DNA from 3 places in the Agrobacterium vacciniicorymbosi genome. Region 3 is predicted to be linked to each of the others. Evidence: riboswitches for the same ligand, from Rfam matches in the RefSeq annotation. Region 3 holds a riboswitch; each other region holds the start of a gene.
The links. A riboswitch is a leader RNA that binds a small molecule or an ion and turns the genes downstream of it on or off. The one in region 3 is predicted to bind thiamine pyrophosphate.
Positions count from the first base shown of each region.

Region 1: linked by a shared signal. The riboswitch ahead of thiC (phosphomethylpyrimidine synthase ThiC) and the one ahead of ABUK73_RS06770 (hydroxyethylthiazole kinase) in region 3 are both predicted to bind thiamine pyrophosphate.
Region 2: linked by a shared signal. The riboswitch ahead of thiB (thiamine ABC transporter substrate binding subunit) and the one ahead of ABUK73_RS06770 (hydroxyethylthiazole kinase) in region 3 are both predicted to bind thiamine pyrophosphate.

Region 1 covers NZ_JBETMF010000014.1:21,121-26,310, forward strand. Annotated here, with positions in the region: gene thiO (glycine oxidase ThiO) at 1-408, opposite strand, end outside; gene thiC (phosphomethylpyrimidine synthase ThiC) at 410-2,233, opposite strand; TPP riboswitch at 2,332-2,443, opposite strand; gene ABUK73_RS19640 (acyl carrier protein) at 2,613-2,864, shown strand; gene ABUK73_RS19645 (acyl-CoA dehydrogenase family protein) at 2,864-4,045, shown strand; gene ABUK73_RS19650 (amino acid--[acyl-carrier-protein] ligase) at 4,069-4,977, shown strand; gene ABUK73_RS19655 (DUF1839 family protein) at 4,985-5,190, shown strand, end outside.
Region 2 covers NZ_JBETMF010000014.1:131,893-137,082, reverse strand. Annotated here, with positions in the region: gene ABUK73_RS20145 (thiamine diphosphokinase) at 1-563, shown strand, start outside; gene ABUK73_RS20140 (ABC-F family ATP-binding cassette domain-containing protein) at 568-2,394, shown strand; gene ABUK73_RS20135 (VOC family protein) at 2,489-2,881, shown strand; TPP riboswitch at 2,939-3,048, shown strand; gene thiB (thiamine ABC transporter substrate binding subunit) at 3,091-4,104, shown strand; gene thiP (thiamine/thiamine pyrophosphate ABC transporter permease ThiP) at 4,123-5,190, shown strand, end outside.
Region 3 covers NZ_JBETMF010000003.1:176,104-181,293, forward strand. Annotated here, with positions in the region: gene ABUK73_RS06750 (four-carbon acid sugar kinase family protein) at 1-443, shown strand, start outside; gene ABUK73_RS06755 (FadR/GntR family transcriptional regulator) at 446-1,177, shown strand; gene ABUK73_RS06760 (LysR family transcriptional regulator) at 1,256-2,239, shown strand; gene iolG (inositol 2-dehydrogenase) at 2,390-3,382, shown strand; TPP riboswitch at 3,462-3,564, shown strand; gene ABUK73_RS06770 (hydroxyethylthiazole kinase) at 3,629-4,366, shown strand; gene thiE (thiamine phosphate synthase) at 4,356-5,012, shown strand; gene thiD (bifunctional hydroxymethylpyrimidine kinase/phosphomethylpyrimidine kinase) at 5,009-5,190, shown strand, end outside.

The DNA of each region.
Region 1 (5,190 bases), on a different contig from region 3:
ATGCCCCTCGCCTTCGAAGAACAAGCCGGTACGGAAACGTCCGGCGAGATCGGGCTCTAGTGCCGAAATCTCATCCTCATCCAACCAGCGATAGCCTGATGTGCGAGAAGCAAAGCGTGAAAGTTCTGCCTTGTCCCGCGCCGGAGCCACGACCAATGTGCCTTTGCGTTTCACCAGCCCCGGCGTCGCCTCGTCCCACCAGTCGAGCGCCGATTGGCCTAATGTCAGCACGGTTTCCTCGGCGCTTTCGCGTTCACACCAAGGTGCCAGCATGCCGCCCGCATACCAGGACGCACCGCGCCCCGGCTGGTTGGCGAGATCGCAAACCACGACCTCCATTCCGTGGCGGGCAAGTTCAAGAGCAGCCGTAAGACCGGCAACGCCTGCTCCCTTGATGAGAATGCGCATCTCATTCCCCCGCAACCGGCTTTTCCAGCGGCATATAGAGATCACCGCCCTGCTGGAATTTCTGCGCCATGGCTTCCAGACCTTCCTTCTGCGCCTCGGCGCGGATATCGTGCGAAATGCGCATGGAGCAGAATTTCGGCCCGCACATGGAGCAGAAATGCGCGACCTTATGCGCCTCCTTCGGCAAGGTCTCATCATGGAAAGACCGTGCCGTTTCCGGGTCTAGCGACAGGTTGAACTGGTCTTCCCAGCGGAACTCGAAGCGGGCGCGCGACAGCGCATTGTCGCGGATTTGCGCCGCCGGATGCCCCTTGGCGAGATCGGCGGCGTGGGCAGCGATCTTGTAGGTGATGACGCCGACCTTCACGTCATTGCGATCCGGCAGGCCCAGATGTTCCTTCGGCGTGACATAACAAAGCATGGCCGTGCCGAACCAGCCGATCATCGCCGCACCAATGCCTGACGTGATGTGGTCGTAGCCCGGCGCGATATCCGTTGTCAGCGGCCCAAGCGTATAGAAGGGCGCTTCGCCGCAAACCTTCAGCTGCTTGTCCATGTTTTCCTTGATCTTGTGCATCGGCACATGGCCAGGGCCTTCGATCATGACCTGACAATCTTTGGCCCAGGCAATCTGCGTTAGCTCACCCAGCGTTTCCAACTCGGCAAATTGCGCCGCATCATTGGCATCGGCAATCGAGCCAGGGCGAAGACCATCGCCCAGCGAGAAGGACACATCGTAAGCGCGGCAGATGTCGCAAATCTCCTCGAAATGCTCGTAGAGAAAGGATTCCTTGTGGTGATGCAGGCACCACTTGGCCATGATCGAGCCGCCACGCGAGACGATGCCGGTGACGCGATTGACGGTGAGGGGAATGTAATGCAGCCGGACGCCGGCATGGATGGTGAAGTAATCGACGCCCTGTTCGGCCTGCTCGATCAATGTATCGCGAAACACCTCCCAGGTCAGGTCTTCGGCAATGCCATTGACCTTTTCCAGCGCCTGATAAAGCGGCACGGTTCCGATCGGCACCGGCGAATTGCGGATGATCCATTCGCGGATATTGTGAATGTTGCGACCGGTGGACAGGTCCATGACCGTATCGCCACCCCAACGGATAGCCCAGACCATCTTGTCGACCTCATCCGCCATGGAGGAGGTCACCGCCGAGTTGCCAATATTGGCGTTGATCTTGACGAGGAAATTGCGACCGATGATCATCGGCTCTGCCTCGGGGTGGTTGATGTTGGCTGGGATGATCGCCCTGCCCGCAGCAACCTCCTGGCGCACAAATTCAGCCGTGACGAAATCTGGAATATTCGCGCCAAAACTTTCGCCATCCAGCACCAGCTTTTCCTTGGCAGCTTCACGGCCAAGGTTTTCGCGGATGGCGATGAACTCCATTTCCGGCGTGATGATACCGGCGCGGGCATAGGCAAGCTGCGTTACCGCCTTGCCATCCTTCGCTTTCAGCGGCTGGTGGCGCAGCGGAAATTCCGGCGTCAGGCGCTCGCCCGTCGCAAAACCATTATCCTCCGGTTTGACATGGCGGCCATCGTAAGCCTCCACATCGCCCCGCGCGACAACCCAGTCGTGACGCAAACGCGGAAGTCCGCCTTCGATGCTGACCGCATGGGAAGGGTCGGTATAGGGACCGGAGGAATCATATACCGTAACCGGCGGTTCGCCCGCCGTGGGATGCACGGCGATTTCGCGCATGGGGACGCGGATGTGAGGGTGGATGATGCCCGGCTTGTAGACCTTGGTCGAAGCGGGCAGCGGACCTGTGGTAACGACAGGGGAGAGATTTTTAGCGGCAATGTTCATCGTGAGGCTCCAAAGCAAAAACAGTGGAGACCCAGTTCGAGCATGAAGACGAAAAACCACGGGACCAATAGCGATTGATTCGGCAAGGCCGAACTGCTGTTCCCGCGTTTGCACCGTCCCTACGCCAGTATGAACTGGATCAGGTTCAACGGGTCACTGCGCGCTCTAGCAGTATCTCAGCCCCTTGCCGGGACCCCCCTGGTGAATGCCTCAATCAAAAACCTGACATGGAGTTTTGTCAAGTTGGCATCTGCGGTATGTTTCCTAAGGGCGGAAAGTCACCACAAATTAACCTCGCCATTTATTGGAATTTTATTTTTTCGCGATTAACTCCAAGAATGCGTTATGATGACGCTCTATCTGAGGGAGACTATTGAGAATGAATTCAACAATTCGTGAAATACTGTCGAAATTCGGCCAGCTCCCTGTGCCTGTCGATACAATTGCTGACGAAGATGATCTTTATGCAGCCGGACTTTCTTCTTTCGCATCAGTACAATTGATGCTGGGCATTGAAGATGCTTTCGATATCGAATTTCCCGACAGCATGCTCAACCGCAAGTCTTTCGCCAGCATCAAGGCCATCGAAGACACGGTAAAAGCCATTCTCGACGGCAAAGAGGCGGCATAATGAACGTGTCCGTCGCCCCACCGGATTCGACGCTGGCTGCACGCGCAACGCGTGTCGCCTCCATCGCCGCGCAGCATGCGGACGATGTGGACGCAGCAGCACGTTTTCCGAAAGAGGCGGTGGACGCCCTTCGGGCTGAGCGCCTGCTCGGCATTCAGATTCCCGTTCATCTGGGCGGCGAAAGCGCCGATCTCAGGCAGATCGCCGATATATGCTGCATTCTCGGCCAGTCCTGCTCCGCAACCGCGATGATCTTTGCCATGCACCAGATCAAGGCCTCAAGCCTTGTGGAACATGGCGAGGAAAGCGCGTGGCACACAAGTTTCATGCGGCGTCTGGCTGCCGAACAATTGCTGATCGGCTCGGCCACGACTGAAGGCGGCATTGGCGGAAACCTGCGCAACTCGATTTGCGCCATCCATGTGGATGGCGAAAGCTGCACGCTGGAAAAGGACGCGACCGTCATTTCTTACGGCAGCGAAGCGGATGCCATTCTCATCACCTCTCGCGCGCATGCCGATGCAGCGCCTGCCGATCAGGTGATGACGGTGTTTCTGAAAGACCAGTACAGCCTTGAGAAGACCCATGTCTGGAACACGCTGGGCATGCGTGGCACCTGCTCCGACGGTTTCCTGTTCAAGGGCAAAGCGCCGTCTGAACAAATCTTTCCCAAGCCTTTTGCGGAAATCGCGGCGCAATCCATGCTGGCGACCTCGCATCTTTTGTGGAGCGGCGTCTGGTACGGCATTGCAGCCGACGCCGTTTTACGGGCGCAGGCTTTCGTGCGCGCAGCGGCGCGCAAATCCCCCGGCGTGCCCCCTCCCGGTGCCATCCGTCTGGCGGAAGTGTCCAACAAGCTCCAGATCGTCAAATCCAACGTCATTGCCGGTCTGAAGGCCTATGAGGACACCAAGTCCGATCCCGACAAGCTGATGTCCATGGGCTTTGCCATCGCCATGAACAACGTCAAGATTTGTTCGTCGGAAACCATTCTGGAAATCATCAATCACGCCATGCTGATCTGCGGCATCATGGGCTACAAAAACGGTACGCCCTACAGCCTCGGACGGCATCTGCGCGATGCGCATTCGGCGCAGCTGATGATCTCCAACGACAGAATTCTCAGCAACTCCGCCAATCTCCTGCTCGTGCAGAAGCAGGACACAAGTCTTTCGATATAACTCTGGCCTTTCAGGATAAAACCATGGACATGCAAACTACGTTTTTGGATCGCCTGTTCGACAAGGGCCTTCTGATCGATACCGGCGTCGATGGCCTTTATGGCCGCAGCGGCCAGTTCGAAGACGTGATCGTCGCCTTCGAGCGCCTGATCGACAAGGTTGGCGGCGGTGACAAAGCGGAAGCTATCCGCTTCCCGCCCGGCATCAACCGCGCCTATTTCGAAAAAAGCGGCTATATGAAAAGCTTCCCGCAACTGGCTGGCACAGTTCATTCCTTCTGCGGCTGCGAGCTGGATCACGTCAGCCTGCTGAAAAGCATGGATGAGGGTGCCGACTGGACGAAAGACCAGAAGATCACCGATATCGTGCTGACGCCGGCGGCCTGCTACCCGCTTTATCCGACCATCGCAAAGCGCGGCAACCTGTCTGACAATGGCGGTCTCTACGACATCCAATCCTATTGCTTCCGCCATGAACCATCCAAAGACCCGGCACGGCAGCAGCTGTTCCGCATGCGCGAATATGTGCGCATGGGCACGGAAAGCGACGTCACGGAATTCCGCCAGCTGTGGATGGATCGCGGCGTGGAAATGATGGAAAAGATTGGTCTCGATGTGAAGATCGATATCGCCAACGACCCGTTCTTCGGGCGCGCGGGAAAGATGCTGGCCAACAACCAGCGCGACCAGAACCTGAAATTCGAGCTGCTGATTCCGGTAACATCCACGACCAACCAGACGGCCTGCATGAGCTTCAACTATCATCAGGATGCATTCGGAGCCAAATGGGGCCTCAACCTTGCGGATGGCGCGGTCGCGCATACTGCCTGCGTCGGCTTCGGGCTGGAGCGCATCGCGCTGGCGCTGTTCGCAAAACACGGACTGGATGTGGAAGCATGGCCGCAGTCTGTGCGGGATACGCTTTGGGGCTGAGGACGGCATGACGAGTATTTTTCCGGCCTTGAGCGCTGACACCTATGTTCAACATTCGCTTCATTCATTGGAGCGCATGTGGCCGGAAACCAATTGCTATGTCGATCTGTGGATCGAGCTTCTGGCTGCGAGCAATCTGCCGCCGGAAGCCATGCTCGGCTTTACGTTGACCCAGGATTTCGAGGGCGACCAGTTCACCTTCTTCAAGGTACC
Region 2 (5,190 bases), on a different contig from region 3:
TTGCGGCAGATAGTGGCATGCGCCACGCACAGCCGCTCGGTCTCACACCGGAATTGTGGGTGGGAGATTTCGATTCCTCCGACAATGCCCTGCAACAGCTTTGGCCCGGTGTCGAACAACAGCCCTTTCCCGCCGCCAAAGGCGTGACGGATGGGGAGATCGCGGTAACCGAGGCGCTGGCGCGCGGCGCAACACGGCTGACGCTGGTCGGTGCGCTGGCTGGCGAGCGGTCCGACCACGCGGTGTTTCATCTGCTCTACGCCGTCTCGCTTGCCGAGAGCGGTGTCGAGGTCGTGCTGACCTCCGGAGAGGAAGAGGCCTATCCGCTGCTCGAAGGTGAGCGCGCGCTCGACCTACCAGCGGGATCGCTGTTTTCGGTGGCCGGTTTTACGGCGCTCTATGGCCTCGAGATTGAAAATGCCCGCTATCCACTTGCGGACTTCGCGCTTGCTTTCGGCTCGTCGCGCACTATTTCCAACGTGGCGGAAGGGCCTTTGCGCCTTCGCCTCAAAAGCGGCAAAGCCATCGTGCTTGCCCGTCCTTACGATTTGACCGGAGCCTGAACCCTTGGCACCCCCCATTCTGAAACTCGACGATATCAAGCTGACCTTCGGCGTTACCCCGCTGCTCAATGGTGCCAATCTGCAAGTGGAGCCGGGAGATCGTATCTGCCTCGTTGGCCGCAACGGTTCTGGCAAATCGACGCTGATGAAGATCGCCGCCGGTCTGGTTGAAGCGCAGTCGGGCGAAATCTTCCGGCATCCTTCCGCGACAATCCGTTATCTGGAACAGGCGCCCGATTTTGCCGGTTTCGAGACGGTGCAGGCCTATGCGGAAGCGGGTCTCGGGCCGGGGGACGATGCCTATCGCGTCACCTATCTGCTGGAACATCTGGGACTGACGGGCCAGGAACATCCGTCCAGCCTTTCGGGTGGGGAGGCGCGTCGTGCCGCGCTCGTGCGCGTCATGGCCCCGGAACCTGATATTCTGATGCTGGACGAGCCGACCAACCATCTCGACCTGCCGACCATCGAGTGGCTGGAAAGCGAATTACAGCAGACGCGCAGCGCGCTGGTTCTGATTTCGCATGACCGTCGTTTCCTTGAAAAAGTCTCTACCGCTACCGTCTGGCTGGATCGCGGTACGTCGCGCCGCCTCAGCCGCGGCTTTGCCCATTTCGAGGAATGGCGCGACAAGGTGCTGGAAGAGGAAGAGCTGGAACAGCACAAGCTGGGCAAGGCCATCGAGCGCGAAGAACACTGGATGCGCTATGGTGTCACCGCGCGCCGCAAGCGCAACATGCGCCGTGTGGGTGAGCTTCAGGCCATGCGCGCCGAATATCGTGGGCACAAGGGGCCAACGGGTTCCGTGCAGGCGACGGCTGCGGAAGGCCGCGAATCCGGCAAGCTGGTGATCGAAGCCGATACGATAACCAAGTCCTACGGTGAGCGCACGATCGTCGCGCCGTTTTCGCTTCGCGTGCATCGCGGCGATTGCATTGGTTTCGTTGGCCCCAACGGTGCGGGCAAGACGACGCTTTTGAAGATGCTGACGGGTCAGCTGGAGCCGGATAGCGGCTGGGTCAAACTCGGCACCAATCTGGAAATCGCCACACTCGACCAGAAGCGTGAGGATTTGAACCCCAACGATACGCTGGCGCATTATCTGACCGATGGTCGTGGCGAAAACCTGCTGGTCAATGGCGAGTTGAAGCACGTCACCGGCTATATGAAGGATTTCCTGTTTCAGCCCGAGCAGGCCCGCACGCCCATTCGCAATCTCTCGGGCGGCGAACGCGCGCGTCTGATGCTGGCGCGCATTCTGGCGCGGCCGACCAATCTTCTGATCCTTGACGAACCGACCAACGATCTCGACATCGAGACGCTGGATCTGTTGCAGGAAATCGTCGCCGGTTTTTCCGGCACCGTCATCCTCGTCAGCCATGACCGTGACTTCCTCGACCGCACGGTAACCTCGACCATTGCGCCCGCAAACCCGGATGCGCCGGATGGTCGCTGGATCGAATATGCGGGCGGTTATTCGGATATGATGGCGCAGCGCAAGGGCGCCTCGGACGAAAAGAAGAAGGCGGATAAGCAGGAAAAGGCCAAGGCCTCCGCTGCGTCCAGTTCCGCTGCCGAGCCTTCGAAGGCGAAGGGCAAACTCTCCTTCAAGCAGAAATTTGCTTTGGAGAATCTGCCCAAGGAAATGGAAAAGGCGCAGGAAGAGATCGCCAAGCGCGAAGAGCGCATGGCCGATCCCAATCTCTTCGCCAAAGACCCGACGGCCTTCAACAAACTTGCTGAGGAAATGTCGAAGCTGCGGCAGAAGCTAGAGACCATGGAAGAAGAGTGGCTGGAGCTGGAAATGCTGCGCGAAGAGCTGGAGAGCTAAAAAGCAATTCGACGTGTCGGATTTTGTGCGTGTCATCCGTCTTTGACAGGAAAGCCTATTTGGGCTTTCCTGTTGTCTTATGGAGGAGCCAGACATGCGTATGATCTTCGTCAACCTGCCGGTCAAGAATATCGAGACCTCTAAGGCCTTTTTCACCGCGCTGGGTTTCAGCTTCAATCCGGAATATTCGGACGAGCGCACGCTGTGCATGATCGTCGAGAAGAATATTTTCGTCATGCTGCTTCAGGAAGAGCGCTTCCGCGATTTCATCAATGGCGAGATTGCCGATGCCAGCCGCACCAAGGAAGTGCTGACCTGCCTTTCGGCTTCGAGCCGTGAGGAGATCGACCAGATGATTGCCACCGCATTGTCATCCGGCGGGGCAGAGTGGAAGCCGGTGCAGGACCATGGCTTCATGTATGCGGGCAGCTTTCAGGACCCGGACGGCCATGTCTGGGAACTGGTGCATATGAGCGGTCAAAGCTGACACCGGGCCTGATAGAAAGCCGGCTTGCAAAGCGTTAGCGCTGCGATTACATCTTGCCTTGATCTAACGGGGTGCTTTGTCCTTTACTGGACAAGGCTGAGAGGCTCTGCCAACCCGAAGAACCTGATCCGGTTAACACCGGCGGAGGGATTAGACGGCTTCCATCCATGGCGCCCTATTCCCGTTGTCATTTCGAGGAGGTGCTGTTGATGTATCGTTGTATTTTCCTTCATTCGCTCGTGCTCTCGTCTCTCATGCTGCCTGGCCTTGCCATGGCGCAGGAGAAGAAGACGCTCACCGTCTACACCTATGAGAGCTTCGTTTCCGAATGGGGACCGGGCCCGAAGGTCAAGGCCGCTTTTGAAGAGACCTGCAACTGCACGGTCAATTTCGTCGGCGTGGCCGATGGTGTGGCGCTGCTGAACAGGCTGAAACTGGAAGGCCCCGGCTCCAAGGCCGATGTCGTCGTCGGTCTCGACACCAACCTGATTGCCGAAGCCAAGCAGACCGGATTGTTCGAGGCTTCGAGCGTCGATGCATCTGCGGCAAAGGTGCCGGGCGGCTTTCAGGACGATGTGTTCGTGCCTTACGATTACGGCCACTTCGCCGTGGTCTACGATACGCAGACGATGAAAAATCCGCCCAAGAGCATGAAGGAACTGGTCGAAGGCGATCCATCGCAGAAAATCGCCATTCAGGATCCGCGCACTTCCACGCCGGGTCTCGGCCTGTTGCTCTGGGTCAAATCCATCTATGGCGACAAGGCACCGGAGGCCTGGGCGAAGCTTAAGAACCGTGTTCTGACCGTCACCCCCGGCTGGTCGGAATCCTATGGTCTCTTCACCAAGGGTGAGGTGCCGATGGTGCTGTCCTATACGACCTCGCCCGCCTATCACATGGTTGCGGAACACAGCGAGCGTTATCAGGCGGCCGCCTTCGAAGAGGGGCATTATATCCAGATCGAAGTGGCGGGCATTTTGAAGAATGCGCCGCAACAGGCGCTGGCAAAACAGTTTCTCGCCTTCGTTCTCACATCCGGTTTTCAGGATGCCATCCCTGAGAACAACTGGATGATGCCTGTTGCCGCGACGTCTGCACCCTTGCCGGATGCGTTTTCCAAGCTGGTACAGCCCACCAAGACGTATCTGATGTCGCCGGAAGAGGTGGCGAAGAACCGCAAGGCCTGGATTGATGAATGGCTTGCCGCCATGAGCGTGAAGTAAGCCCGGTCGCCAACGATCATGATCGAGCGTCGCGATAGTCGCAGGTTTATCTACAGCGGAGCGGTGGCCTTTGCCGCTGTTCTTCTGTTCATGGGCCTTGCTGTCGCGGCGCTGCTGTCTTTCGATACGGGTGCTGCTTCCGCAGCCCTGTTCGATGCCTATACGGTGAGAATTCTGCGCTTTACCCTGTGGCAGGCGACACTTTCCACGGTCTTTTCCATTGTGCTGGGATTACCGGTGGCGCTTGCGCTTGCCCGGCAGAGAGATTTTCCGGGCCGCATCTGGATCATCCGTCTGATGGCGGTGCCGATGGGATTGCCTGTCATTGTCGGTGCGCTGGGGCTGATTGCGATCTGGGGCAGGCAGGGCATTTTCAATATGCTTCTTTTATCGGCGGGGGCAGAGCAGCCTTTCAGCATCTACGGGCTGTCGGGCATTCTGATTGCCCATGTCTTCTTCAATCTGCCGCTGGCCGTGCGATTTTTTCTGGCCGGGCTGGAGCGGGTACCGGGGGAATATTGGCGCATGGGGGCGAGCCTTGGTCTCGGGCCTGTCTCTACCTTCCGCTTTATCGAATGGCCTGCCGTGGCACGCCTGCTGTCGGGTGTGGCGGGGCTGATCTTCATGCTCTGCGCCACTAGCTTTACCCTTGTTCTGCTGCTGGGTGGCGGGCCTGCTGCCACCACGATCGAGGTCGCGATCTATCAGGCGCTACGCTTCGATTTCGATCCTCCTCGGGCGATTGCGCTGGCACTGATGCAGATCGTCATGACGGGAATTCTTCTGGCCTTGCTGGCGCTTCTGCCATCGGCGGATGCTGAGGCGCAGACGCAGGGTCGGGCCGTGAAACGGCTGGATGGCGAAGCGCTCGGGTCGCGCCTTTGGGATGGCGGGGTCATTCTGCTGGCGCTGATCCTCGTTGGTTTACCGCTTGTCGCTGTTGCTGCATCGGGTGTTTCTGCCGATCTCTTACGGCTGTTGTCTACCCCCAGCTTTCGGCAGGCGGCCATGACCAGTCTTTTGATTGCGCTTATCTCGGCATCGCTTGCGCTTGCCGTCTCCGTCGCACTTATTCGCGCCCGGCAG
Region 3 (5,190 bases):
TCATGGCAATCGGTTCACGCGATCCCATTACGCTTTCACAGGTCGAAAGGCTGAAAGCCGCCCGTCCTGATCTTCTCTATGTTCCTGCGCCAAATGGCGTTGCCGCGTTGGTATCAGAAGAGCATCGCGGTTCATCCATCACACTCATACAGGCCGTGCCATCCGAGACCGAAGTCAGCCCCTTGCAGGTTGCAAGCGCATTGGCTGCCAGCGTTGCAGAATATGCCCATGCCGGAGATACGATTCTGCTGTCTGGCGGGGCGACGGCAGAAGCCTATTTCGATGATCAGGGTCTTCATGTGCTTGGCTTTGCAGGCGAGGCTTTACCGGGCCTACCCGTTGCCGAATTTCATGGCACCTTCTACATTACCAAATCAGGCGGCTTTGGAACGGAAGACACACTTCTCCGACTGGCTGAGACCATAACAGGAGGGGAAGCGTAAATATGGGGGCGATAGAACAGGTTTCTCATCGCAAGAGTTTGAGCGACGTCGTTTACGAGCGGCTTCAGCATGCCATCAAATCCGGTGCCTACAAGAATGACGAGCGCCTGCCGACCGAGCATGATCTTGCTGCCGAGTTCGAGGTATCACGCCCCATCGTCCGCGATGCGCTGAAAAAGCTGCGTGACAAGGGCCTCGTCTATTCGCGTCAGGGCGCCGGCAGCTTCGTGCGCAGTATCGGCGTCAAACAGGCGCTTGGGTTTAGCCCCCTCGAAAATATCGCGGATCTCCAGAACTGCTATGAATTCCGTATGACGGTGGAGCCTGAGGCCGCGGCCTGTGCCGCCGAGCGCTATGGCGAAGCCGAGCTTGCCCATATCAGTCGTGCATTGGCTGCACTTAAAGAAGCGACAAACCGGCAGCGGCACCGGGAAGATGCGGATTTTCAATTCCATCTCGCCATCGCCAAGGCATCCGGCAACACCTATTTTTCCACTGCCATGGAAGCGCTGAAAGACCATATTGCCGTTGGAATGCAATTCCACGGTCTTTCGCTCAAAAATTCCATTCTTGGTCTCCAGCATGTCTATGACGAACACGCCGCGATTTTCGAAGCCATTCGAAATCGCGATTCCGATCTGGCACGCCGCCTGATGCGTCAGCACCTGCACGGCTCCCGCTCCCGCCTGTTCGAAGGGCGCAAGCCGGAACTCGCCTCGCAGGAAAACGAGTAAGCTCCGCTTATCCACAAGCACGCACCTCGCCCATACGCACAGGCGGATGGTCAGAAATCACGACACCTGTCATAAAGCATGTCAGACGCGAAAAATCGCGACCAGACCATCGAAGGTGGCGAAATGATAGAGCAATATCTCGACACGCGACAACTCGAAGCCTTCGTCGCCGTGGTGTCCATCGGCAGCATGACAGGCGCTGCCAAAGCGCTCGGAAAATCCCAACCCGTCATCAGCCGCCTCATTCAGGATTTGGAACAGGAAATCGGCTTCGTTCTGCTTCATCGGAACGGCCCGCGCATCGCGCCCACGGAACAGGGCGTGGCGTTTTTTGCTCAGGCGGAACTGTTTCTCGGCGGGCTTCGCACCATCAGCGAACGGGCGCGCCACATTGAAAGCGATGAGGCTCGTCCAATCGAGATCGCGTCCATTCCGGCCCTTGCCGCCAGTCTCGTGCCGCTGGCCCTGAAAGATATTCCCGAAGAGCAGTTTCCAAAACATGTGCATCTGCAAAGCACGGCATCGGAAAATGTCGTGCAGGCTGTCGTCGCCCGCACAGCCGACATCGGCATTGCCAGCCTGCCGCTTGATAATCCCGGTCTGGACGTTCACTGGATCGGCGAAGTCCCCTGTGTCGCCATCGTCGCAGCCAGTGATGAGCTGGCCCAGAAAACCATCGTCTCCGCGCAGTATCTTGCAGAACGCCGCATCATCGCCTCTGCCAATCCCTACCGGCTTAGAATGCGAATAGAACAGGCATTCCAGAAACAGAATATCGCCTTGAAGGATGTGGTCGATAGCAATGCGACCTATGTTTCGCTGTCTCTGGCGCGGGCGGGGCTGGGCGTCGCCATCGTGGAATCGGTAACGATCAGCGGCCTGCCGATAGACGGTGTCGCCGTTCTGCCGCTCGGCTTTCATATTCCCTTCTACTGGGGTGTCGTCACAGCACTGGGGCAACCACTGCCCGCCACAATCCAAAATTTCATTCATTCGCTGGAGGAGCGTGCGCAGGCCCTTCCCGGCTTTCGCAAACACACCAATCTGGCCAGCATAGTCTGAGATTGGACGCACTGCTCGCCGCTTGACATGCATGAAACGGCGCTCTAGCAAGATGGAACATATATTCCAAATGGGCTGATTGTTCGCATTGGCGTTCCAAACGAAGCCATAACGACAGACAGCTCCAGTTAACCAGATCGGGAGGAAACGATGGTTACGAGATTGGCTTTGCTGGGTGCGGGTCGCATCGGAAAAGTGCACGCAAAAGCGATTGCTTCCGACAAGCGCGCGAAACTGGTGGCCGTGGTCGATGCCTTTCAGGAGGCAGCACAGGCCATCGCGGATGAGACCGGCTGCGAGATCAGCACCATCGATGCGGTTTTGGCCAACCCCGATATCGACGCGGTCATCATCTGCACGCCGACCAATACGCATGCCGATCTGATCGAGCAATTTGCCCGTGCCGGCAAGGCGATTTTCTGCGAAAAGCCGATCGATCTCGATGTTGCCCGCGCGCAGGCTTGCATCGATGTGGTCAAGGAAACCGGCGCCAAAATCATGCTCGGCTTCAACCGCCGTTTCGACCCGCATTTCCGGGCCGTGCGCAAGGCCATCGATGACGGCCAAATCGGCAAGGTCGAGATGGTGACCATCACCAGCCGTGATCCCGGCGCACCACCACCGGAATATATCAAGGTCTCCGGCGGCATCTTCCGCGACATGACCATCCATGATTTCGACATCGCCCGTTTTCTGCTGGGTGAAGAGATCGTCAGCGTTTTCGCCACCGGCTCCGTTCTGGTCGATCCGAAAATCGGGGAACTGGGCGACTACGACAGCGCCAGCATCATTTTGACCACCGCCAGCGGTCGCCAGGCGATCATTTCCAACTCGCGCCGCGCCACCTACGGCTACGATCAGCGCATTGAAGTCCACGGCTCGCTAGGCTCTGTTGCCGCAGAAAATCAGCGCCCTGTCTCCATCGAAGTCGCAACCAAGGACGGCTACACGCGCCCACCGCTGCATGATTTCTTCATGACGCGTTACACCGCCGCCTATGCCGCAGAAATTGCAGCCTTCATCGATTCCATCGAAAACAACGCCGCAGCCTCGCCTTCCGCACAGGACGGCCTGATCGCGCTGAAACTCGCCGATGCGGCGCTGAAATCCGCGCGTGAAAAAGTGGTCGTCCAGATCGCCTGATCACTCGACACAAAAGGCGGGGCCGTGCAGCTCCGCCTTTACCTGCCATTGACAGCAGGCACAAAAGACGACAATTTCCAGACATTCCGAGGGGAGCATCTGACGATGCTGAGATGGCGCTGAGCCGGACCCTTGAACCTGATCCGGGTCATGCCGGCGTAGGAACGGAACAGTCGCCATTGGCCAAGCTTTTCTCTTCTCCGCTCGACTCGGGTCTCCCTGATATTATCTGGAGCGCAGAGACCTATGGCGAGTTTTCCAACGGCACAGAGTGCGGCAGAGCTGCTGGCGCGGGTGCGGCAACGACGGCCCCGGGTGCATTGCCTGATGAACACCGTCGTTCAGAAATTTACCGCCGATGGCATAACCACCGTGGGCGGCATTCCGTCCATGACGTCGTCCGAAGAGGAAATCGAAAGCTTCGTTTCCAAGGTCGATGCTCTCACCATTAATCTCGGCACGCTGGATGCTACGCGGCGCAAAGTCATTCGCATGGCAGTGGAGGTGGCGAATGCCAAGGGCAAACCCTGGATCGTTGATCCCGTGCATTGCGATTACTCGCCGTCTCGGCTGGATTTCGCCCATGAACTCATCACCCTCCACCCGACCATCGTGCGCGGCAATGCGGCAGAGATGGCGGTCATCGGCGATGTCGGCAAAGCATTGCGCATCCAGACCGGCCCGCAGGATGTGTTTCGCGATGCGGCCAGAAACGCAAAGATTCTCAACGGTCATACATGGATGGCGAAAGTTACCGGCACCGGCTGCCTTTCCGGCGGAGTGATCGCCGCTTTCATGGCGGTCGAACCGGACCCAATGCTGGCGGCAACGGCAGCGCTGACGGTGACGGGTGTATCGGCAGAACTTGCAGCAAAACACGCCCGCGGCCCCGGCACTTTCGAAGCGGCCTTTCTGGATGCGCTGGACGCTATCGATGCCAACGACATTCTTTCCCTTGCGAGGATCGAGCACGATGAAAATTGATTACAGACTGAATGCCTTGGTAGATGCCTCGCTTGACGATATCGCGCCGTTGCCAGAACTGGCTGCCGTCGCTGCACGGCACGGCGCAACGATCATCCAGTATCGCGATAAGCACGCCTCGACCCGACATATGATCGAGCAAGCGCGCCTGATGGTGGATGCGCTGAAGGCAACCGGCGTTCCTCTCGTCATCAACGACCGCGTGGATGTGGCGCTGGCGTCCGGCGCGGATGGTGTGCATCTGGGTGCCGACGATATGGATGCGGAAACAGCAAGACGACTGCTGGGGCCGGATGCCATCATCGGCCTGACTGTCAAGAACATGGGCGATGCAGAGCGTGTTGCCCAAGCATCTGCGGACTATGCATGCATTGGTGGAGTTTTCGAGACGGTTTCAAAGGTCAATCCGAACGCGCCGGTGGGATTGGAGGGGCTTCGCGACCTTCGCACCTATCTTCGCAATGCTTGCCCGGAGATGCCCGTCGGCGCTATCGCTGGTATTACGCTGGAGAAGGTCGGCCCCGTAATCGACGCGGGTGCTGACGGCGTCGCCTTGATCTCCGCTTTGTTCCGCGCCGTCGATATTGCAGAGGCAACGGCTGATTTCCGCCGTCAGGTGGACCTTGCGCTGGAGGCACGCGGATGACAGCCATTGCCTTGACGATTGCCGGGTCTGACAGCGGTGGCGGCGCGGGCATACAGGCCGACCTGAAGACCTTTTCCGCGCTTGGCGTCTATGGCACCAGCGTCATCACCGCCATCACCGCCCAGAACACCAAGGGTGTGACTGCGGTCGAAGATGTTTCGCCCAGCATGATCGCAGC